Regions from separate parts of the Pseudoalteromonas sp. TB41 genome, predicted to be linked through region 3. Evidence: predicted binding sites of a transcription regulator. Region 3 holds the regulator's gene; each other region holds the start of a gene.
The links. Region 3 encodes LexA, which represses DNA repair genes until DNA is damaged. Its sites were predicted from a motif close to TACTGTATNNNNATACAGTA; they were not measured.
Positions count from the first base shown of each region.

Region 1: ruvC (crossover junction endodeoxyribonuclease RuvC) is a predicted target of LexA. The motif match lies at 1,872-1,891, and genes of this name have one in related genera.
Region 2: L641_RS0103425 (SulA-like leucine-rich domain-containing protein) is a predicted target of LexA. The motif match lies at 1,564-1,583, and genes of this name have one in related genera.
Region 4: L641_RS0107500 (exonuclease domain-containing protein) is a predicted target of LexA. The motif match lies at 3,981-4,000, and genes of this name have one in related genera.

Region 1 covers NZ_AUTH01000122.1:51,204-57,131, forward strand. Annotated here, with positions in the region: gene L641_RS0121880 (FtsX-like permease family protein) at 1-1,808, shown strand, start outside; gene ruvC (crossover junction endodeoxyribonuclease RuvC) at 1,941-2,465, shown strand; gene ruvA (Holliday junction branch migration protein RuvA) at 2,468-3,085, shown strand; gene ruvB (Holliday junction branch migration DNA helicase RuvB) at 3,093-4,103, shown strand; gene tolQ (protein TolQ) at 4,975-5,679, shown strand; gene tolR (protein TolR) at 5,666-5,928, shown strand, end outside.
Region 2 covers NZ_AUTH01000020.1:55,249-61,176, forward strand. Annotated here, with positions in the region: gene L641_RS0103410 (VC2046/SO_2500 family protein) at 1-5, shown strand, start outside; gene L641_RS0103415 (DUF6172 family protein) at 218-520, shown strand; gene L641_RS0103420 (YchJ family protein) at 588-1,064, opposite strand; gene L641_RS0103425 (SulA-like leucine-rich domain-containing protein) at 1,104-1,538, opposite strand; gene L641_RS0103430 (sel1 repeat family protein) at 1,862-2,323, opposite strand; gene L641_RS0103435 (NCS2 family permease) at 2,442-3,734, shown strand; gene L641_RS0103440 (hypothetical protein) at 3,850-4,605, opposite strand; gene cysB (HTH-type transcriptional regulator CysB) at 4,901-5,878, shown strand.
Region 3 covers NZ_AUTH01000085.1:27,177-33,104, forward strand. Annotated here, with positions in the region: gene norR (nitric oxide reductase transcriptional regulator NorR) at 1-464, opposite strand, end outside; gene hmpA (NO-inducible flavohemoprotein) at 630-1,811, shown strand; gene L641_RS0113585 (endonuclease) at 1,851-2,504, opposite strand; gene L641_RS0113590 (hypothetical protein) at 2,757-3,137, shown strand; gene L641_RS0113595 (PaaI family thioesterase) at 3,167-3,610, opposite strand; gene lexA (transcriptional repressor LexA) at 3,809-4,426, shown strand; gene coxB (cytochrome c oxidase subunit II) at 4,920-5,928, shown strand, end outside.
Region 4 covers NZ_AUTH01000052.1:3,368-9,295, reverse strand. Annotated here, with positions in the region: gene L641_RS0107525 (primosomal replication protein) at 1-119, shown strand, start outside; partial or broken gene L641_RS23785 (histone deacetylase) at 119-226, shown strand; gene L641_RS0107515 (histone deacetylase) at 516-1,319, shown strand; gene L641_RS0107510 (late competence development ComFB family protein) at 1,370-1,642, shown strand; gene L641_RS22855 (YbaM family protein) at 1,635-1,790, shown strand; gene L641_RS0107500 (exonuclease domain-containing protein) at 1,804-3,969, opposite strand; gene L641_RS0107490 (sugar porter family MFS transporter) at 4,159-5,583, shown strand; gene L641_RS0107485 (response regulator) at 5,740-5,928, opposite strand, start outside.

The DNA of each region.
Region 1 (5,928 bases), on a different contig from region 3:
ACCAAAACTGGTATGGTGTAAAAGACCGCCAGTCTCCTATTTCAAATAGCTTAAACAGAGCCGAAAGTTTTTTATTGTTAGCAGGTTTGCTGGGCATTATTTTAGCTGCAGTAGCCATTGCGGTGTCAGCTAAACGTTATTGTGAGCGCCAATACGACCCTGTCGCAATGATGAAAACTTTAGGCGGCAGCCGCGATATAATCCGCAAAATTTACCTTATGCACTTATTAATGGTGTGTACCATGGCGGTAGTTGTTGGCCTTGCTATTGGTTACGGCTTACAAGAAGTTGCAACTGGTTACCTTGCAAAAAGCATGGGAACCGAACTGCCTATGGCAGGGTTTAAACCGTGGTTAGTGGCCATTAGCACCGGGGTTATTTGTGCGGTTATGTTTTCTATTAAGCCATTGTTAGATTTATTTGATATTCCACCACTTAGAGTGCTTCGCCGTAATTTAGGCGATCGCCTTGCGGTAAGTAAAATCCATTTAGGACTTAGCGCCTTAACGGTATTTTTATTAATGTGGTTATTTAGTAACAATATTAAAATTACCCTTATTTTATTTGCCTCAACGCTTGCGCTTATTTTAGTGTTGTTTTTAATTTCTAAATTAATATTTGGCGGGGGCCGAAAGCTTGGCTTAAAGCCAGGTAACAGCTGGTCGTTGGCTATTGCGTCTATTCAAAAACGTGCCAACGTTAACGCGGTGCAGCTAATCAGTTTTTCGCTAGCGATTAAATTACTGTTGTTTTTAATTGTGCTAAAAAACGACATTATTTCGGATTGGCAGTCTCAGTTACCAAGCGATGCACCTAATGCCTTTTTGGTTAATATTACGCAAAATGAGCTGGATCCGGTAAATGAATACTTAGCGCAAAAAGGCATTCAAGTGTCGGAGTTTTACCCAACGATTCGTGGCCGCGTGAATGCAGTAAATGGCGAAGCAGTAGCACGTGAAGTGTCATTGCAAGACAACGAGAAAAAAGACGAAGAAGCCCGCTCAGGCATTGGCCGCGAGCTTAACTTAACTTGGCTTGACGAAGTCCCTTCACAAAATGACATTATCGATGGCCAGTGGTTTGGCGATGACGCAGTAGCTGAGGCCTCACTTGAAGAGTCGATGATGAAGCGCCTTGATGTGAAAATGGGCGATACCCTCACGTTTTTAATTGGTGCGCAGTCGTTCGACGCTAAAATTACCAGTGTACGTAAAGTTAATTGGGCCACGCTTAAACCTAACTTTTTCATTATTTTAAGCCCTGATGTGTTGAACAGCTTTCCGGCCACGTATATTTCATCAGTACGTATTGAGCCTGAGCAAAAGCGCGATTTTAGCCAGCTATTGCGAGCATACCCTACTATTACAGCGATTGATGTAGACAACTTTGTTAGACAAATTCAATCGACTATTGAGCAAGTGTCGTTAGCTATTGGCTTTGTACTGGCTATTGTGGTGTTGTGTGGCGCGTTGGTACTTATATCGCAGGTGCAAGCAAGCTTAGGTGAGCGGATGCAAGAAATTGTGATACTGCGTACTTTGGGCGCTAAAAGCCGATTAATCAAAAATGCCACCTTGTATGAGTTTTTATTACTGGGCGGTTTAGCCGGACTGGTGGCTGCATTTTTCAGCGATATTGCGTTATTGATTGTTCAGCAGCAAATGTTTGATTTAGCGGGTAAGCTGCATCCTAATATTTGGATTATAGGCCCCGCTGCTGGCGGCGTGTTTGTAGCTGGGTTAGGCTATTTTATGATTGCCCGTACGCTTAAACAAAATACCCAAGGCTTAGTACGCGCATTGGCGTAAACTTTCCAGCCAAATAGCGTTTAAATGCCTACTTTTTAAGTAGGCATTTTTGTTTTTGCTTTGTACTGGTAATTTATACAGTGCTCTGGCATTATTAGCACTATTAATAAATAACAATAATGAGAGTGCTGTTTGGCCATAATTTTAGGGATCGATCCGGGCTCGCGTTTAACGGGTTACGGTGTGGTTGCGCATCAAGGTGCCAAGTTTTCATACTTAGGCAGTGGCTGTATTAAATTAGCCGATCATGACTTTCCCACCCGACTTAAAATGATTTACCAGGGCATTACGCAACTTATAGAGCAATTTTCGCCTGAAACATTTGCTATAGAAAAAGTATTTATGGCGCATAACCCTGATTCTGCTTTAAAGCTAGGTCAAGCCCGTGGTGCTGCGATTGTCGGTGCCTCTATGGCCGACTTACCGGTTTTTGAATACTCAGCACGGCAAATAAAGCAAGCCGTTGTGGGTAACGGTGGGGCAGATAAATCGCAAGTTCAACATATGGTTAAAAACATACTTAAACTGCCAGGTACGCCGCAAGCCGATGCGGCGGATGCGCTTGCAATTGCAATTTGCCATGCCCACTCTGAACAAAATTTAATAAAACTAGCGGGTAGCGCAAGCAAAACCGTTAGAGGACGTCTAAGGAAATAACAATGATAGGTCGCTTAAACGGCGTGTTAGTTGAAAAACAGCCCCCAGAAATACTCTTAGAAGTGAGCGGCGTTGGCTACGAAGTACAAATGCCAATGACCTGTTTTTACGATTTGCCTAAAGTAGGCGACAACGCCATTGTGTACACTCATTTTGTAGTACGCGAAGACGCACAGTTATTGTTTGGCTTTAATAATAAAACCGAACGTGCGTTATTTAGAGAGCTGTTAAAAGCCAATGGAGTAGGGCCTAAATTAGGCTTAGCCATTTTGTCGGGCATGTCGGCGCAGCAGTTTGTAAGTTGTGTAAACAATGAAGATGCCACTGCCTTGGTTAAACTGCCAGGGGTGGGCAAAAAGACCGCAGAGCGCTTAGTGCTCGAAATGAAAGACAGATTAAAAAATTGGGGTAATGACTTATTTACCCCATTTAGCGATAGCGCCGTAATAGAGCCTGCGAGCGATGCAACTATAGCCAATAATGCGGCCGATGATGCGGTTTCGGCATTAGTGGCGCTCGGTTATAAATTGCCACAAGCGCAAAAAGCAGTAAAATCAGTAAGCAAACCCGATATGTCGACTGAAGTTCTAATTAAAGAATCTTTGAAATCAATGCTGTGAGTAAATTATGATCGAAGCTGATCGCTTAATAGATGCTGCTGAAAAAACCAACGAAGACACCATAGACCGTGCTATTAGGCCTAAGTTACTGGCCGACTATCGTGGTCAGCCGCATGTTAAGCAACAAATGGAAATATTTATTGAAGCTGCGCGCAGTCGTAGCGAAGCGTTGGATCACTTATTGATATTTGGCCCACCAGGCTTAGGTAAAACCACGCTTGCTAATATTGTGGCGAACGAATTAAACGTAAATATTAAAACCACGTCTGGGCCTGTGCTTGAAAAAGCGGGCGATTTAGCCGCATTGCTCACTAACCTTGAAGAAGGTGATGTACTGTTTATTGATGAAATTCACCGTTTGAGCCCGCAAGTTGAAGAAATACTCTACCCGGCAATGGAAGATTACCAGCTCGATATTATGATAGGTGAAGGCCCTGCAGCGCGTTCTATTAAGCTTGATTTACCCGCATTTACACTCATTGGTGCAACTACCCGTGCGGGATCATTAACTTCTCCACTGCGTGACCGTTTTGGTATTGTGCAGCGCTTAGAGTTTTACTCTGTGGAAGACTTATCGCATATTGTGGGGCGCTCAGCGCATTATCTTAGTTTAGAAATGTGTGACGATGGCGCGGCCGAAATAGCCAAACGTTCGCGCGGTACGCCACGTATTGCAAATCGTTTATTGCGCCGAGTGCGCGATTACACCCAAGTAAAGTCAGACGGTACGGTTAATGCTGAGGTGGCCCAACAAGCCCTCGACATGATTGACGTTGATAAAAGCGGTTTTGATTACATGGATCGTAAATATTTACTCGCCATCATCGAAAAGTTTATGGGTGGCCCTGTTGGCCTTGACAACTTAGCCGCGGCAATAGGCGAAGAGAAAGAAACCATAGAAGATGTGATTGAACCCTTTTTAATTCAACAAGGATTTATTCAGCGTACGCCGCGAGGGCGAATTGTCTCTGATAATGCGTACCACCATTTTGGCTTGTTACCTAAAAAGATTAAATAACCAGAATAACTAGACTCTTTCTAAAGCCACTGTCATTTTAACGACAGTGGCTTTTTAGTATAAGCAAAGGCTAAATTTAGACGTATTTTACTTTGCCAATAATTCACTGAGCGTTAAGACATATCAGGCTATTGTGCGCCTGCTGTAACGTTACTGAGGCCGAGTGTAGCTGATTTGACAAATTGCGGGCAAAAAAAAGCCCGCAAATAATGCGGGCAAACAACAAGTTTAAGGAAGTAATCTAGGGAACTACGTTTTACTTATTGAGGTCATACCCCAAGAAGTAAAAAAGTAATACGAAATAAATCATATTACGAAGAACTGGATTCAATGAAATAGCTTTCATTTAATGCGCTAGCTCGGTATGGGAGAATAATACCGAAGCGGCAGAATTTGTTCAAACTAGAAAATTTATATTTTCAGATTAAAAAAACTAATAGCAGGGGTTTTCTGTTTTTACTTAATGTTGCATGTTAATTAACCATTAATTCTATAAGTTAATGAAATGCTTTGTTTATGTATATTAACATATAAACGTTCGGTATTAGTTTTACTATTACGTTAAGGTAAGCGTGTAGTGTTTATGAGTGCTTATGCATTAATTTTGAATAAACAGCGTATTTTTGTGACTCTTTAGTGAAATTAAGCGGGCTTACAGATAGCTTTATTGTTATTTATTTATACAGTAAAACAAGAGTTAAGTAGTAAAACTATTTTTTTTAACGTTTTTTGTTGGCTATTCACAGCAATATCGTTGTCAGCAGGAAATACACTAGATACACTAGCTGAACTTTAATGGTGGCTAATGTGTTACAAAGTTACCTTACTCAAATAAATCAATTTGATGTTTTTAATTATTTAGGAGTTTAACGTGGGATCAGGGCTTAATTTTTTAGATCTAATTCTAGAAGCCAGTTTGCTTGTGCAATTAGTAATGCTAGCGTTGGTTGCTATGTCGGTTATGTCGTGGGCTATTATTTTTCAACGTAAAAAAGCCATCTCTGACGCCTTAGCAAATGCCAAAAAATTTGAGCAACGTTTTTGGTCTGGTGTTGACCTAAGTAAGTTATATAACGAAATTTCATCACGCGGTGGTCAATCAACGGGTATTGAAGCGTTATTCACCTCAGGTTTTAAAGAGTTTGCACGCCACAAAAAAAATACCTTTCAAAGTGCAGGCATTGTTATGGAAGGCACGCACCGTTCAATGCGGGTTGCGCTTTCTCGTGAAATAGAAAAACTAGAATCAAGCTTATCGTTTTTAGCAACCGTTGGGTCAATTAGCCCCTACATAGGTTTGTTTGGTACAGTATGGGGTATTATGAATGCCTTTATTGCCTTAGGTGAAGTAAAACAAGCAACCTTACAAATGGTTGCACCAGGTATAGCAGAAGCTTTGATTGCAACAGCAATGGGTTTATTTGCGGCTATTCCTGCCGTTATTGCCTATAACCGATTTGCTAATAAAGTTGAAAAGTTAGAATCTCATTACATTAACTTTATGGAAGAATTTGCCAATATTTTACACCGTCAAGCAGCTACCCAAATAGAGGCTCAAGCGAATGTACCAGCGTAAAAAGCGTCGCCCAGTCGCAGAAATTAATGTAGTACCATACATTGATGTAATGTTGGTGTTGCTTATTATATTTATGGCCACTGCGCCATTGATAACCCATGGCGTAAAAGTAGACCTACCAAAAATGGAAGAGTCAGACTTGGTTGATACCAAAGATACGCCGCCCATTATTGCCTCTATTGATTCGCAAGGTAAGTATTATGTAAGCATAGGTACTGATCCGGAAGAGCCAATGGAAGCATTAGATGT
Region 2 (5,928 bases), on a different contig from region 3:
CCTAATTATATGTGTTCAATTGCTGCTTTATACATGCCATTTGATTGTAATAAACTGTGTTTATAGTAGAAAGTAACTATTGGTTTTATAAGTGCTTTATTTTAATAACTGATTTAATATAAAAAAAGCATCCAAAATTTAAATGCAATTGCTATAATGGCGCAAATGGTATGACATTAAATGCCATTATCATTAAACCAAGGTAATTAGGAACGTAATGAAGAAAACATTCACGCTGAATCATGAGAAAATCAAATACCCTCGTATGGTTGATGCTGCAAAGCATGAAGTGAAAAAATATTTGAAAAGAGAACGTAATAAAACTTTACCTGTTGATGCCGACTACTGGGCATTTGATTGTAAGTTTGGTAACACGGCTGAAGAAGCCCAAGTGGTTCACGTTGCTGAAATTAACAATCACATCAGTGAAATTGAAAAGCAAGGTTTAACTTCTTTTTACTTAGAGATTTTAGCAAGACCTGCACAGCGTCAAGATTTCGATGAAGATGATGGCGAGTAAAACGCTAATTTGCGTTTAGTGTAGTTTTTGAAAATGGGCCTTGTGGCCCATTTTTTGTAGCTGAAGTTTATACACTATGACATTTTTTGTATTTTTTATTACTGCCACAAGGGCACGTATCATTACGTTTTACTTTAATATCGGCAACCGGTGTAATCTCACCATTAAGGTATCGCCATTGTCCATCTTCTTTAATAAACCTTGAATTTTCTGCCAACTCGCAATATAAATCTTGATAAAAGTAGTGAGCTTTAAATGTAACAAATCCTGTTTCATCATTATAACCAGAGTCTAATACGGTTAAGTTTATAAAACGGCAACTATTTGCAAAATCTTTAATTTCTGAAATTGAGTTTTCAGCTTGTTTTTCTTTTGCATAACTTTCACGAACAAAAACCGCGTTTTTAACAGCATAAGCACTGTAGCGTGCACGCATAAGTTGCTCTGGTGTGTGTGGCTGTTTGGTTTTTAAATGAAAAGGCTCGCAGCAATCAGCATAAGGTTGCTGACTGCCACAAAAACATAATAGGGCGTTAGAAGTCATGATAAATGTACTGTGTATTAAAACGCTAGTTTATCAAGCTTATTGCGTAAGTGAAATCTCAGGGTGAGCGCTTTTTTTGCTAAAGCAATACAACTTAGTGCGCGTATGGCTCAAGTTTAATGATAACTGCGACAGTTGTTGGTTATTTATTATGTCAGTCCAGGTGATCACCGCGGCAAAATTTCCATTGTGAAGTGCAGAACTTAAAACATACTCTAAATTAACTAAATGCTTTTGACGAATAACCAGCAATTTACTGGTATCAATTGAGCATGAATCAAGTAGCGCTTTGCTCGGTACGTTATCTGGTGCTATTAACAGTGTCCATGCGTTTAGGCTGTTGTATTGGTGTAATACTTTTAATAACTCAAACGTTGCTGAAATTTCATCTTCAATTTGTACAACGTTAACACAATCTGATTGGTCATCTTGTTGATAGCTTTTAACTGTTCTTAGGGTAATTGGCTGTAACATAATCTTCTCACTCACTGGGTTTTTATACAGTACATTCATACAGTAGTTTATACAGTTGTTTGGTGCAAGTGTTTTTTGCTATTTTTTTGTACAGTTATTCATCTTAAAACGCGACAGTTATTATAAATATACAAATAATCTATATATAACAAAGGTTTAATTTTTATTGGAAATTAATCCCCACAGAATTAATTTTAAGGCTGGGAGCAAATAAATACAGATGAACAGGGGGTATACAGTAGTTTAAATTAATTAAGCGTGCTTGCTTTGGGTTTATAAACGCTTAATTAATTTACAGGTAAATGAGTTGCTGCGCAGTGAAATTATTTTTCGCTACTAGAGGGGATCAAATGTGAAAATTGTAACTGATGAATTTGTTCATACAGGCTGGCTGCGTAGCATTGAGCATCTTTAAGTCGTTTGGTACTAATATGTTTTCGTATATCGCTCATTGCTTCTATGGCGGGTTCATAGCCTTGACTACTGGCTAAGCTAAGCCACGCAGCACCATGAAATACACTTTGCGGCACACCTTGTCCTTTTATAAAAAACAGCCCTAAATAAAACTGCGCGCGATAATTTCCTGCCATTGCTGCCAAACGCATCCATTTTGCGGCTAAGGCGCCTTGTTCATTTTTAAGGTAATAAAGGGCTTTATTTAATGTGTCTTGATCGGTGTTTTTAGAGCTCGCAGGGAGATTTGCATCGCTTGGTTGCGTTACAAAAGAAAGAATGTTGTCTAATTGTTGCTCTAAGTCTTGGCCACTTGGTGTCGTTTTGATCATGCTACTTCGTTTGTTATTTTAATCACTTAGCTAGTTTAGTATATAGCAAGGTAAAATGTCCTGTAAAAAGTTATTTTTATGCTAAAATCTCGCCACTTTTTACAACCACAAGTTTATTATGCTCGAAGCCTTATTCAAAATCCGTGCAAATGATTCTTCGGTTCGCCGTGAATGTATTGCCGGTATGACTACATTTATTACGATGGTTTATATCGTATTCGTAAACCCAGCTATGCTTGCAGAAGCCGGTATGGACCAAGGTGCTGCTTTTGTTGCCACCTGTATTGCTGCTGCAATAGGGTGTTTTATTATGGGTTTGTGGGCCAATTATCCACTGGCATTGGCACCGGGTATGGGATTAAATGCATTTTTTACCTATGGTGTTGTATTAGGTATGGGTTATAGCTGGCAAGCTGCGTTGGGTGCGGTATTTATGTCAGGGTGTATATTTTTAATTCTAAGCTTATTTAAGGTGCGAGAGTGGATTATTAATGCAATCCCTTTGGTGCTCAAGCAAGCAATAGCAACGGGGATTGGCGCATTTTTAGCTCTCATCGCACTTAAAAGTGCCGGTATTATTGTATCAAGTCCTGCAACACTGGTGCAGTTGGGTGATATTACCTCGCCTGGTCCTTTATTGGCTATTTTCAGCTTTTTTGTTATTGCTGCACTGCTTTATCGCGATTTTAAAAGTGGCGTACTGATTAGTATTTTACTAGTCACCGCGATTGCTGTGTCTATGGGGTTAGTGGAGTATCATGGTGTTATTGCTATGCCACCTTCTATCATGCCGACCTTTATGCAACTGGACTTTAGTGCCGCGTTTGAACTGTCGATGTTGAGTGTTATTTTTGCGTTTTTATTCGTTGATTTGTTTGATACCTCAGGCACGTTAGTTGCGGTAACTCAGAAGGCTGGTTTAGCAGATAAAAAAGGCAATATGCCGCGTTTAGGTCGTGCATTAAGCGCCGACAGCACTGCAACCATTGCAGGTGCAATGCTCGGTACTTCAACAACCACGTCATACATTGAGTCTGTTGCAGGTGTATCTGTTGGTGGTCGAACGGGTTTGACCGCTGTGGTTGTGGGTTGCTGCTTTTTACTGATGATGTTTTTTGCGCCTTTAGCTCAAATGGTACCTGCATACGCAACCGCGGGAGCTATTTTATATGTATCTGTATTGATGCTACAAAACTTAAAGTTTGTAAATTGGGACGACATGACTGATGCAATTCCGGTGAGTGTTGTATTATTAATGACACCGCTGACTTTCTCAATTGCACACGGTATTGCACTTGGTTTTATTTCTTATACGGCGGTAAAAGTGCTGTGTGGCAAAAAAGATCAGGTAAGCATTAGTGTTTGGATTTTAACTGCCTTGTTTATTGTTAAGTTCGCATTTTTATCTTAATGCAGGCAGCTTGTTAGAATATGTATATGTCCTAGTATGTAAACACAAAGTGGGGCAAAATCCTATTCAAAAAAAAGCCCATGCAACTGCATGGGCTTTTTTATTTAGAAAGGAGTTACCATTTCTTTTTAGGTGCAAATAATACGTCTAAATCATCTTGCTCTTGTTCGTTCTTTTTCTTCAATGATGTAGCATTTGATGCCTTGAGTTCATTACTTATCGTTTCAAGGTAGCCTTCAACTTCAGCTCGTTTTGCCGTAATGTAATCGTCATTAAATGAAACACTGTCAAGTGTGGCAGCTGCTTTTTCAAAGTACTGCCTAGCAGAGCCTATCATTCCAGCTGTTTGCGCTGATAACCCTCGTTTTATTTGGCTTTCAATGTTGATTCTTAGTTGTAGCTTTTCAAGGCGTTTGTCTTCTGCAATAAATACCTGGCTGTCTACTTTGCCTTTATTATGCTCAGAACGAATAATAGTGCGTAACTTTTTAATGCCTTGTATCAGCGATATCAGTTGTTTGTCGTTGCCTGGTAATACAAAGCCATCTGAACCGTCTTGAATTGGGTTTTGTAGTCGCTCTTTTGCTTCTTTTAAGCGGTTTTTTAGTCCACTACCTCCGCTTGAAATAGACACCATTTGACTGAGCGCATCATGAATTCGTCGTTGTAATATTCGCTGAGTTGCCTCTGAAAGTGGAATGTTGGCGCTATTCATTAATGCTTCTTCGGTTTCTTCAATGATTGCTTTTTGTTTTGTTAACTCTTTGCGTCGTTCAGCTTCTTGTTTTTCTTTGTGTTGCTGAACAGCACTAACCCATAGTGCAATGACTATAAGTGCAACAATTAATACAATTATAATGGAAACTATCATGTTATAATTCTCAAATTCTTAACCTTATTATCTAATCTTACATTAAATATATAAAAGGTGGGAAACTTTGCTCAGATTAACTGAAAAAAGCGTCACCATAAAGCGTTTAAATCTTAATATGTTATGTTTCGATTGCTGATAATGATTGCTACCTCAAGTTTATTTATTGTGTTAACCTGAAATTTCAACAAATTAATTGTTATATTATGTAACATTAATCAGCCTTTTATATAGCTACCTATAGTTAGGGTGCGCTTTTATCTGTCAATGTGAATTATAACGAAACTACATAGCCATGAAATTACAACAACTTAGATATATCGTAGAAGTTCAAAATCATAAATTAAATGTTTCAGCTACGGCTGAGAGTTTATTTACCTCCCAGCCTGGTATTTCTAAGCAAGTACGTATGTTAGAAGATGAGCTCGGTGTACAAATTTTTGGCCGCAGTGGTAAGCATTTAACTCATGTTACAGGCGCTGGCGAGGAAATCATTAACATATCACGCGAAATACTCTCAAAAGTTGAGGGTATTAAAGCGGTGGCGAATGAACATACTTTACCGGATCAAGGCAAACTTAATATTGCTACCACGCATACACAAGCACGGTATGCGTTACCGAGTGTAATTAAAGGCTTTACTCAAAAATATCCTGCGGTATCACTGCATATGCATCAAGGTACACCACAGCAAATATCGGATGCAGCCGCTCGCGGTGATGCTGACTTTGCCATTGCCACAGAAGCGCTTCATTTATATTCAGATTTAGTAATGCTGCCTTGCTATCATTGGAATCGTAGTATTGTGGTTGCTAAAGATCATCCCCTTGCGAAAAAAGTGGATAATTTAACAGTGGCTGATATAGCCCAATACCCACTCATTACTTACGTATTTGGCTTTACAGGTCGTTCGGAGCTCGACAAAGCATTTAATGCTTACGGATTAGAGCCACATATTGTATTTACTGCCACCGATGCCGATGTCATTAAAACGTATGTGCGTTTAGGGCTAGGTGTGGGTGTGGTTGCATCTATGGCAATTGATCAGGTAAACGACAGCGACTTAGTGTGCATTGATGCTAGCCATTTATTTGAGGCGAGTACGACTAAAATTGGTTTTAGAAAGGGCAGCTTTTTACGCACCTACATGTATGACTTTATCGAACGTTTTGCACCGCATTTAACTAAAGAGCGAGTAGAGCGTGCGAGTTTACTGCGAAATCAAGAAGATGTTGATAAGTTATTTGCTGATATTGAACTTCCTGTAAAGTAACGGCCATAAACAGCAATGAAAAGCCGCTTAGTTTTGCAACTAAGCGGCTT
Region 3 (5,928 bases):
GCACTGCACAAGGTTTGTAAGGTGTTGAGTGTATCAGTGGTGATACCGTCAAACGCATTGGCGTTAAGGCTATCAAAGGTCAGAATGCCAAGTAGTGCGTTTTTATCATAAAGGGGTAACCCTAAGCAGGCATGCACTGGAATATCACCGGTTTTAGCCAGTAGTAGCCCGTCGTATGGATCAGGTAGTGGACAGTCATGTGCAAATTGCAGAGCCAAACGACTACTGCAGATGGCTTTAAGGCGAGGATGCTCCGCAATATCAAAACGTCGTCCTAGGCTATCGGGCATAAGGCCTTTAATGGCTAAGGGTTTTAATTGCTCACCTTGGCGAATCAATAATGCACTGGCATCGCTGGGAATAACACGTTCAACCGTGGCTAAAAGTTGCTCAAAACTGTGAGCATGTAACGTACTTTGCGCAAGTTCTAATGCAACTTGCGTCAGGTTGAATTGTTGGTTCATGTCAAAATGACCTGTTAGTGTATTTTTACAGGTTTTATAGTAGGTCATAAAGACTCATCTTGTAAAGCGAGTTAATTTAACTTATTGAATATTATAGGTTTAATTAGTTGGCACGCTCTGTGTAATGCTAAATGCAAGCAGTTAGTTATTACATAGGAAATAAACATGTTATCCGATAAAACCATACAAATAGTTAAAAGCACGGTGCCATTGCTTGCAGAGGCAGGTACGGTCGTAACCGATCATTTTTACAAGCGCATGTTTAGTCATAATCCCGAACTTAAACATATTTTTAATATGACTAATCAAGAAACGGGTCGTCAGCAATTTGCATTATTTAATGCATTGGCTGCGTACGCGCAAAATCTTGATAATTTAGCCGTGTTAAAAGAGGCGCTAGCGCGAATTAATCATAAGCATACCAGCTTAAATATTTTACCTGAGCATTATCCTATTGTGGGCGCACATTTAATCGGTACGTTAAAAGAGCTTATTCCTGAGCAGTTTACTGCCGATGTTGAATATGCGTGGCGCGAAGCCTACGGTGTACTTGCTGATATTTGTATTACCGAAGAAGCGGCATTGTATGCGCACAGTAAAAACAACCATGGTGGCTGGGCAGGCACGCGCCAGTTTGAAATTACTGATAAACATATTGAATCTGAATTCGTAACTAGTTTTACGCTGACACCTGTGGATGGTAAAGCAGTTATTACCTACAAGCCAGGACAGTACATTGGCATTAAAGTTAAGCCTGAGGGCGCAGAATATGAAGAGATCCGCCAGTATTCTATTTCGCAAAAGAGCAATGCTAAAAACTATCGTATTAGCGTTAAAAAAGAGTGCCAACCAAAGCCTGGCGTGGTGTCTAATTATTTACACTCACTAGAGCAAGGCGCACGAGTAGAGTTATACCCGCCAGCGGGAGACTTCATTTTAAAAAATGAGGCAACTCCAGTGGTACTTATTTCAGCAGGCGTTGGCCAAACCCCGATGATGGCGATGCTTCAAACGCTACTTAGTGGTGATAAAAATCAAGCGATTAGTTATTTGCACGCATGTGAAAACAGCCGCGAATTTTCATTTAAAGGGTATTTAGCGCAGCAAACGGCAATGCATCCACAGCTAAAAACATTTACTTGGTTTAATCAAGGTGGCGAGGAGTGTGATTTCACTGGGTTAATGGATTTAACGGTGCTTGAGACATCATTACCTATTAGCGAAGGGGCATTTTATTTGTGTGGACCAGCATCATTTATGGCTTACGTAAAAGGCCAGCTACTTGATTTAGGTGTGCAAAGCTCAAACATTCACTACGAAATATTTGGACCACACCAAGCGTTATAGGTTAATTAAAAGCGTGTGTTACACGCTTTTAATTTAAACTTACAGCTTTTTACTATTTGTGTTAGCAGCATAAGCTTGTTGTTGCCAAGCATTAAATAGCTTTTGTTGTTTAGCTGAAATTTTTAAACCATACGTTTTTTGCATGTAAGCGTACGCATCGGCAATGCGTTTACGTGCATGAACAGGCGGTTCAACAACACGTTGTTTAAAATTAACTTTAACCTCACAGCGACCATATTGCGTCGCGTTTTGGGCTAACATGCCAAAGCGGTAGTTTGAGCGATCGGCGTTAATTTCACCAATTGCAGGGGCTAAATTGTTTATATCGGCTTCCATCATGCGAAACTTAGCGCTAACTTTGCGGCAGTTTTTACGCCCACCATCTTGCCAACATTGTAACTGGTGACCAAATTCCCATGCAGGGACAATATGTTCCCATTCAATTCGCAGGGCACGTTGATTTACTTTGCCTGAGCGGGTTAGTGTGTTGCGAGGCACGTAGCCACAATGGGTAGGGTCGGGTACCAACTTTTTGCCTTGTTTTTTTATATCGCAACCACAATAAATACTTTTAGCGTTTTCGGGAAGGGTATTAATTAAGTGCTTTTTGGCACTCGAAAACCGCGTAAATTGTTCGCCCATTGCTGAAAAACAAGCACAGCAAGCCAACAAAGCTAAAATAAACCGAATCATATCCATCACATACGTGAACTACAGGAGCGGCTAGTTTAAGGCCTAGAATAAAAAAGTAAACTGCCGCCGGCATGCTTTAATTTTAATTTGCGTATTTTGTAGAGGGCGTTTTTGAGGAGTAAATAGTGGGCAATATTCAGAGGCTAACGCTAAAAATGCGTTAATGAGGTAATTCCTGCGTTGTTGATTTGGTATAACGGTAAAACTGCGTTAAAGTTTGCAATGAAATTAATAGAGGGTAAAAACGAGATAATGTCGGAAATTCAATTTTTAAATGTAGATCTAGAGCTTGAGTCAAAGCAAGATATTAGCGTATTAGTTGCTGATTTAAAAAAGGTCGCAACTATTTTACATTATGATAAAGACGAATACCGTCAACTTGCTCGCATTGAGGTTGCAGGTGAAATAACCACGCCAGATAAAGCGATTAATCACTTGTGTGAGTTAATCGAGTCGTGTTCACGCAATGCATTAAAGCAATGGTTGAGTTGTTCACGCAGAACTTTCGATATTGGGTTTGAGTCTGGCACTTCGCCAAAATGCTTTAACCAAGCCTTACATGCAGATACCTTGTTACGTATATCTGCAATTGGTGCAGGCGTAGAAATTACTATTTACCCTCTCGAAAAGTAATTTAACTTCAACCTTGGTTAATTGACTTACTAGCCTTTTCGCTCAACTACGGCTGCGGTCATACGTGATACGCAGCAAAGCTCATTGCGGCTATTGGTTATTTTAATATCCCAAACCGAGCTGCGCTTGCCGATATGATAAGCTCTCGCTGTGGCCGTTAATGTGCCATTGCGTGATGCCTTTAAATGACTTGCACTGATTTCTTGGCCAACACAATAAAATCGATTGAAATCAACCACAAAATTAGCGGCATAACTTGCTACTGTTTCAGCAAGCACCACATTTGCACCCCCATGAACGATACCCATAGGGTTATGATGCTCTGGAATTGCCGGCATAGTTGCCACTAAGTAGTCATCACCAATTTCACTGATCTCTATTCCCATGGTTTTCATGAGTGTCCCTTGGCCTGTAATACCTTGATCTAATTGCTTACAAAACTCTAATGTAATCGGTTGATGCCAAATACTCATGCTAGCTCCTTGGATAAGTAATTGAGAATTAAAATTTATTAATATGATAATGCGTTGCTAATAATTACATTTATCACCCTGCTTTTAAAGTAGGTTATTGTTTGATGATAACGGCATATAAGGCATTAATTTATATTTGCGATTTTTAAATAACTGTATATACTCACAGTTAATTGTACTGTATGGAAAACCAGTTGTATGCGACCATTAACGAAACGCCAAGCGCAAATACTCGAACTCATTAAAGTGTTTATTAAAGACACTGGTATGCCTCCTACACGTGCCGAAATTGCACAAACACTGGGTTTTAAAAGTGCGAATGCTGCAGAAGAACACTTAAAAGCACTGGCCAAAAAAGGTGTTATTAAAATGAAGCCAGGCGCGAGTCGGGGCATTCAGCTTGTTGAAGAAGAGGAGCCAGAGCAGTTGGGCTTGCCTTTAATTGGCAGGGTTGCTGCCGGTGAGCCAATATTGGCGCAACAGCATGTAGAAAGCCACTGTAAAATTGACCCTTTAATGTTTAAACCTGCGGCCGATTTTTTATTGCGTGTTAACGGTATGAGTATGAAAGACATTGGTATTATGGATGGTGATTTACTTGCTGTGCATAAAACCCAAGTTGCCGAAAATGGACAAGTTATTGTTGCCCGTGTTGACGACGATGTAACCGTGAAGCGTTTAGAAAAAGCGGGCAGAAAAGTACTCTTACATGCTGAAAATGATGAGTTTTCAGCTATTGAGGTCGATTTAGAAAATGAGTCGTTCAATATTGAAGGCTTAGCGGTAGGTGTTATTCGTAACGCTGACTGGATGTAGTATTAAAGCATAATTTAGCGCTTAATAGTGATTAGGCGCTGGGTTTGTTAGCAGCACAATGTCTAACTTATCAAATGTATGACTATATGTTGTTAAGTGCTTCTCCTATCATAAATAAAATCACTAAATACTTTATAAATAAACAAATTTACTCTGCTTTTTTAAGTTAACAATTTTTTATATTTCTATCCTGTAATTTCAATACACCCCTTACTAAACCTGACTCTTAGATTAATTGCCTGACTAGTTGCTATTTTTTTAGCTGCGCATTTTAAAAAATACACCTTGTTTATTTTTCATACTCACCTTGCTTATTGTTTATTTTTTAACTAGTTATTAAAGAGCTGGAATAAAAATAACTCACAGCTTAGTCGTTTTGAGAACACACATTTACTAAATCCAGCACCCTTATAAAAAATAAAAATAACGAATAGGCGTTTAAGCCGTATGCCTCTTCGCTTTGCGTCAGCAATAGCATCAAAGGAGCCGTCACATGGGTAAGCTGAGTTCTTCCTTGTGGCTTATATTGTTTGTTTTTTCGCAGAATGTGCTTGCTAATAGCCAATATAATATGCGTAAAGGCGTAACCGATATAAGTAATAATGTATACCAACTGCACATGACTATTTTTTTAATATGTTGTGTGATTGGGGTGATCGTGTTTGCCATTATGTTTTGGGCACTCATTCATCATCGCAAATCTAAAGGGGCTGTCCCTGCCCAATTCCATGAAAGCACCAAAGTAGAAATACTGTGGACTGCGATCCCTTTTGTCATATTAATTGTTATGGCCATTCCTGCGACTAAAACCTTAATTGCCATGGAGGATGCCAGCAAAGCTGATCTCACCATTAAAATTACAGGCTCACAGTGGAAGTGGCATTACGAGTATATGGGGGAGGACGTTGAGTTTTATTCCATGCTAGCTACACCTCAAAATGAAATAACCAACCTTGCTGATAAAAACCCGAATTATTTGCTCGAGGTCGATAAACCGCTGGTACTACCAATTAATCAAAAAGTACGTTTTTTAATGACTTCAGATGATGTTATTCACTCATGGTGGGTGCCTGACTTTGCCGTTAAAAAAGATGCAAACCCTGGGTTTATTAACGAAACATGGACCAATATTAATGAGGTTGGTACTTACCGTGGGCAGTGTGCAGAGCTTTGCGGTAAAGATCATGGTTTTATGCCTGTTGTGGTAGAAGTTAAAACAGAAGAAGACTTCAAAACGTGGTTAGCAGAGGCTAAACAAGCCAAGCAAAAAGCAGCTGAAGCAGACGCTGCGTTATTAGACCAAGTAGTACCAAAAGAAGAGTTAATGGCACTGGGTGAGCAAGTTTATATGGCGAGCTGTGCTGCGTGTCACCAACCAACTGGTTTAGGCCTGCCAGGTGTTTTTCCTGCACTTAAAGGTAGCCCAATAGTGGTAGGTGATATCAAAGGTCATATCGATATTTTACTTTATGGTAAACCAGGTACAGCGATGCAGTCTTTTG
Region 4 (5,928 bases), on a different contig from region 3:
AAGCACAAAAGCTTAACCAGGAAATTTTAACCACTCATGCACGACTCGGCCGTTGTAGAAAAGCGATTTCTGCCACCGAAGACAAAATTCAACAAGTAGAAAAACAACAGCTACGCTAATGCAGCTTTATTACCACGAACTGTACTCGCAGCTAGAATTACCTGACCGCCATCGATTTCCAATTAAAAAGTATCAGCAGCTCAAGCATGAAGTTGAATGTCTAGGGTCTGTTGACCTTTGCAGATTAAAATTTGTTCAAACTAGGGGCGATTTAATCGCGGCGCGAGGTTTGTAACCTAGTGGGCTAAGTAAAAACCGAGCAAAGCTTCCGCGTCCTGCTCACGCCCCTTACCTACATCCATGTAGGCAACAAAGAGTAAATCGCCCCTAGGCAGAACCCGAAGGGCAGCGCCTGTTTGGCATTAATGCTGCGTTATCACCTATTTATGGGGAATAACCACACCACATAGGCTCTGCCTTGCCTAAATACCAAACAGACTGCTGCAAATTCAACCTTGAAAGGTCAACAGACCCTGGGCTACACCCAATTTATATCGCCTTCGCCTGCAACTACAGCGCAGTTAAGCTTATGCCATAGCTCAGATTATATTGCTGACTTTTTAAACGGGTCGTTGACTGACAAAGCGGTGAAGAAAATGGGATTTCCTCACTCTTATAAACTTGTTGAGCGAACTCTTTACTCTGTTGGTGCCAGTATTCAAGCCGCTGAAACAGCACTTGAAAGTGGTTTAGCGGCTAATTTAAGTGGCGGCTATCACCATGCTTACAGCAATTACGGCAGTGGCTTTTGTATTTTTAATGATTTAGCCATTGCGGCAGCGCACCTTATTGCAACAGAGCAAGCCGATACTGTATTAATATTTGATTGTGACGTACACCAAGGTGACGGTACCGCGCAAATAACCCAACAGCACGAGCAGATAATTAGCTGCTCAATTCACTGTGAACAAAACTTTCCTCGGCAAAAACAGCACTCAAACTACGACTTTGCCTTACCTGCAAACACCACAGATGCAGAGTATTTAACAACACTAGAGCAAGCTCTTGAGTTATGTGTTCGCCTCCACCAGCCCGATATTATTTTATATAATGCGGGCGCCGATATTTATACCAAAGACGAACTCGGCTTATTTGATGTTTCTCTAGCTGGTGTGTATAAACGCGACTTTGCTGTTCTTAACTTTTGTAAGCAGCGAAACATACCGCTGATGTGCGCTTTAGGTGGGGGTTATCAACGTAACATCAATGATTTAGTCAGTGTCCATAAACAACTATTTAAAGCGGCTCTCGATTTATAACAGTCCTTGGTATAGACTCATTACAGACAATAAAAAAGAGTGACAGGAATATGCGATTAGATGACGACATACACAATTTTTACGAAAAACTCGTTTTAGAAGAAATAGAAAAACGTAAACTTAATGAGCGTTACAACGACGATGTAATGGCTGACTTTTGCTGTACCGTACTCAATCAGTTACCCCCACGTTATATTCGATACGATGTAGACATGGCGTTTTATCTAACCCAAACAGATCGTATGGACATGGAACAACGCGTTGAACTTGCCATTAACTTTGCGATTGATCAGATTGCTAAAAAGAAAGATATTAATGAGTAAACCGCTAGAAGACGCCCCTACACACATAAAACTGGCTGTTGATTTAATTATGATATTAGAGCAACACGATGTAGAGCCCGAAGAAGTATTAAAAGCGCTCGATATCGTAAAAAGTGACTTTGAAAATAAAGTAACAAAGCGCACTTAGCGCTTTTTACTTCCTAAACGCAAACCCTATTTGTAGATTGTTGTACCAGTAACAATAACTGCGCGGCCGCTTTAGCATCATCTAATGCACGGTGATGGTTAGTTAAATCTAAATTAAAGTGTGCAGATAAATTCCCCAGTGAGTACGACTTTAATCCCTTAAATGCTTTACGTGATTCAACAACGGTACATAGTTTTGGCATTTTAAAGTTGATTCCCAGCCCCTCAAGCTCTTTTTTAATAAAGCCATAATCAAAATTAACATTGTGAGCGACAAAAATACTACCCGAAAGCTTATCTAATAAAGTCGAAGCAATGTCGCTAAATATAGGCGCATCACTTACCATGGCGTCGTTGATACCGGTTAGTTTAGTAATAAAACGAGGGATAGGCCGCTCTGGGTTTATCAGCGTAGTCCATGTATCAATAATGTTGCCTTGCTGTATTTTAACAACACCAATTTCGGTAATTCGATTACCACCCTTTAATCCCCCTGTTGTTTCAATATCTACCACACTATAAATCCGCTTAGGATCTACATACCAGTTTACCGCTGCAATATTTACGATAAAGCCACAGCTTTTTAAATTATCGATACTCACTAGTTGGTTTCTTTTGAGCTTATCGCCAGGCGCTTTAACCTCTTCAAAATGAACGGCGTTACTATCAACAATCATTAAATCGGGATAACCATCTTTTAATTGTCGGTAGTTTTTTGCCATATTTTTTAAATGCTGAAGTAAAGCCGTTATTGGGCTATTTAATATAAGCATCTCTACTGGCTTTAAAACATCTGGGTGCCACCTAAATAAGCCATTTGGTTGCTCATAATACTTCGCGGCATGGTTACACACTAAACGCAGCAATTTGGGGGTACTATTACACGCAGCCAGCCGCGCTTCTATTTGTGAGGATTGATTTAAGTAAAAGGAGTCTGTTTTTAACGCTTGTGGGAAAATATCAAATTCATTGCAGGGTGGGGTTGGGGTTTCAATAAAAAGTTCCTGCCAAAAAACCAGCGCAAATAAGCTTTGCCACAAGGTATTCTCAGTATAAAAAACGTGTTTACCTTGGCGAGTGTAGTGATCACTTACACCTAACTCAACATCGCCACGGTAAAGTTCATCAACTTCTATAATACAGCGTGTACTGGCTAACATTTCACTAAGCCGTGAGCGTGTTTGCTTGTTAAATTTGCGCATTAAAAAGTCATCCGCAAAGTACAGTAACTCATCGGTGAGCGGGTTTTCTATAATTTGCTCAAGCTGCTTTTTTACCCATTGCTTATTGCCTTGTCGATATTGCTCCCTTATTTGAATTTCTAAGGCTTGTGCATCGTCTTCGCAAGCATTAAGTACATCAAACGCAAGTGTTGGGTTAGTTGCTTTTAGTTGCTTATAAAGTATAACCAGTAACTTGTTTTTTAACTCTTGTGCAATAACCCCCAACGCTACTTCATTTATTAGCTGCTTTGCTAGTACCTCTCTTTCATTGTCATCTTTTGTATTTTTAAGCGTTAGTCGCAAACGGTTTAATGCATAGTTAGACTGCGCTTCCTCTATTGAATCAAAGCGCGACAAGCTTTCACTATGCTCTTGCCTAACAGGTGTTACGCCTAAATCTCGCAGTACAAATCGATTTTGATGATTAATATCGCCTGCACTGAGCCTGCCGATATATAAAAATTCAAAATACTCGTAATACTCTTCTCTATTATTTATCACGTACTGATTATATAAGTGTGCAAGACACTCTGGCTTAGATTCAAAGAATGAACTAGCTATTTCAACTAAGTTACTTTTAGCAGCGCTTTTTTTAAATAATGGTGGTTGTTCTTGCTTTTCTAGCAGCTCTATTAAGGCCGGTTTTGTTAGGTGACTTAGTAGTTGCCTATGATCTTTATTAGAGGGTTCTACAATTAACTTTGCCGCTTTTAATTTAAAAAGTGCTTGGTATGGCGAACTAATTTCTTCGTAGTTTAATGATTGGGTTTGAACTAAATAAGGCTTACGAGAATAAATGCGCGCCAACATACACTGGCTCTGCTCGTCGAGCGTATTTATTTTACTAATAAATGAAATATGCTTTTGCTCGAGTAAATGCATGCATTTCTCGCTCACAAACGTTAATAGCTCTCTAAAATGTGCCAAATAATATTTCGCTGGTAACTCTTTTTTCATAAAACCGCCCACACTGTATATAAAAACAGTATCTAGTATCTCGTTATTTTTATCAACCCAATAAATTTTTATGCATACGTATTACTATTGAAATATCTTTTTTAGCGTGATCACTCTGTGCTAAGGTTGCCAGCAAATTTAGTGCTACTTTAACTTCATTACACATAATAAAAATTAGGATTGAACAACATGACGACACAGCATGCAACTAAAGGTGAGCATAGCGCACAGACTAAGTGCTCGCTTTTATATGTTATTTTTATATCGGCCATTGCCGCTATTGGTGGCTTTTTATTTGGTTTCGATTCGGGCGTTATAAACGGCACCGTATCGGCATTAGGTAATACATTTAACTCAAGCAGTGTTGCAACTGGTTTTAATGTTGCATCTGTATTATTAGGTTGTGCGCTGGGGGCTTTAGCTGCTGGCCCATTAGCTGACAAATTTGGCCGTCGCGCTATTATGATTGTCACTGCCATTATATTTGCAGTCAGCGCTTTTGGCTCTGGGGTTGCCGATAGTTCTGCTGAGTTTATTTTTTACCGCTTATTTGGCGGATTAGGCATAGGGGCAGCCTCTGTTTTAGCACCTGCTTATATTGCAGAAGTAGCACCAGCAAGTTTACGTGGTCGTTTAGCGACATTACAACAACTCGCTATCGTACTTGGTTTATTCGCAGCCTTTTTAAGTAATTACCTAATTGCTAACGCCGCTGGCGGTGCCGAAGGTATTTTAATGTTAGATTTAGCCGCATGGCGCTGGATGTTTTGGGCTGAACTTGTTCCTGCAGGCTTATTTTTAATTGGCGTACTTTTTATTCCTGAGTCACCGCGTTACTTAGTCGCACAAGGCAAGCTTAAACACGCTAAAACTGTATTTAATAAAATTTCAAACGATGATGCTGATGCGCAAATCAATGACGTAAAGCAGTCTCTGAAAAGCGATAAAAAACCAAGTATTCGCGATTTATTTATCGATGGCAGTAAAAAGGTACACCCTATTGTTTGGGTGGGTGTGGCCTTGTCAGTGTTTCAACAATTTGTTGGTATTAACGTGGTATTTTATTACGGTTCAGAGCTTTGGCAAGCCGCTGGTTTTGATGAATCACAATCACTGTTTATAAACGTGCTTGCGGGTACCACTAATATTTTGTCTACTTTTATTGCTATTGCTTTAGTTGATAAAGTGGGACGTAAGCCATTGTTACTGGTAGGTAGTATAGGTATGTTTATTAGTTTAAGTGCACTTACCTACACCTTTGGCAGTGCAGGCCTTGATGAAGCGGGCAAGTTAGCACTTAGCGAAAATATGGGTACCTTTGCTTTAATAATGGCTAACCTGTTTGTGGTATTTTTTGGTTTAAGCTGGGGCCCAATTGTGTGGGTACTGCTTGGTGAAATGTTTAATAACCGCATTCGCGGCGCCGCGCTTGCAGTTGCTGCTAGTGCGCAGTGGATAGCTAACTTTGCTATTACTATGACCTTCCCTATCATGCTAGGTAGTATTGGTTTAGCTGGCGCTTATGGCTTTTATGCCTTATCGGCATTTATTAGTGTATTTTTTGTGGTCAAATACATCAAAGAAACACGCGGTATGAAATTAGAGTCAATGTAATTACTTAGCCTGAGTAGCATCGACTTGCCATTAGTTTACTCAGGCTAATCCTCCGTCCTATTATCTTTCTGCTCATAAAACTAATTAGATACATTTAACCATTTGGCAAGCGAATACTCTCTGGCACGGTGTAAGCTTTTGCCTGTTGAACCATTATCAACTGAGTATATTACCAATCACAGTGTATAAATCATCACTATTAATTGGTTTGGCAATAAAGTCATCCATACCGGCTATTAAGCATCGCTGTTTATCTTCTTCATAGGCATTAGCCGTAATCGCTACTATAGGCACTCGCCAACCTGTTTTAAGTTCCATAACTCTAATCGTACGTGTGCATTCATA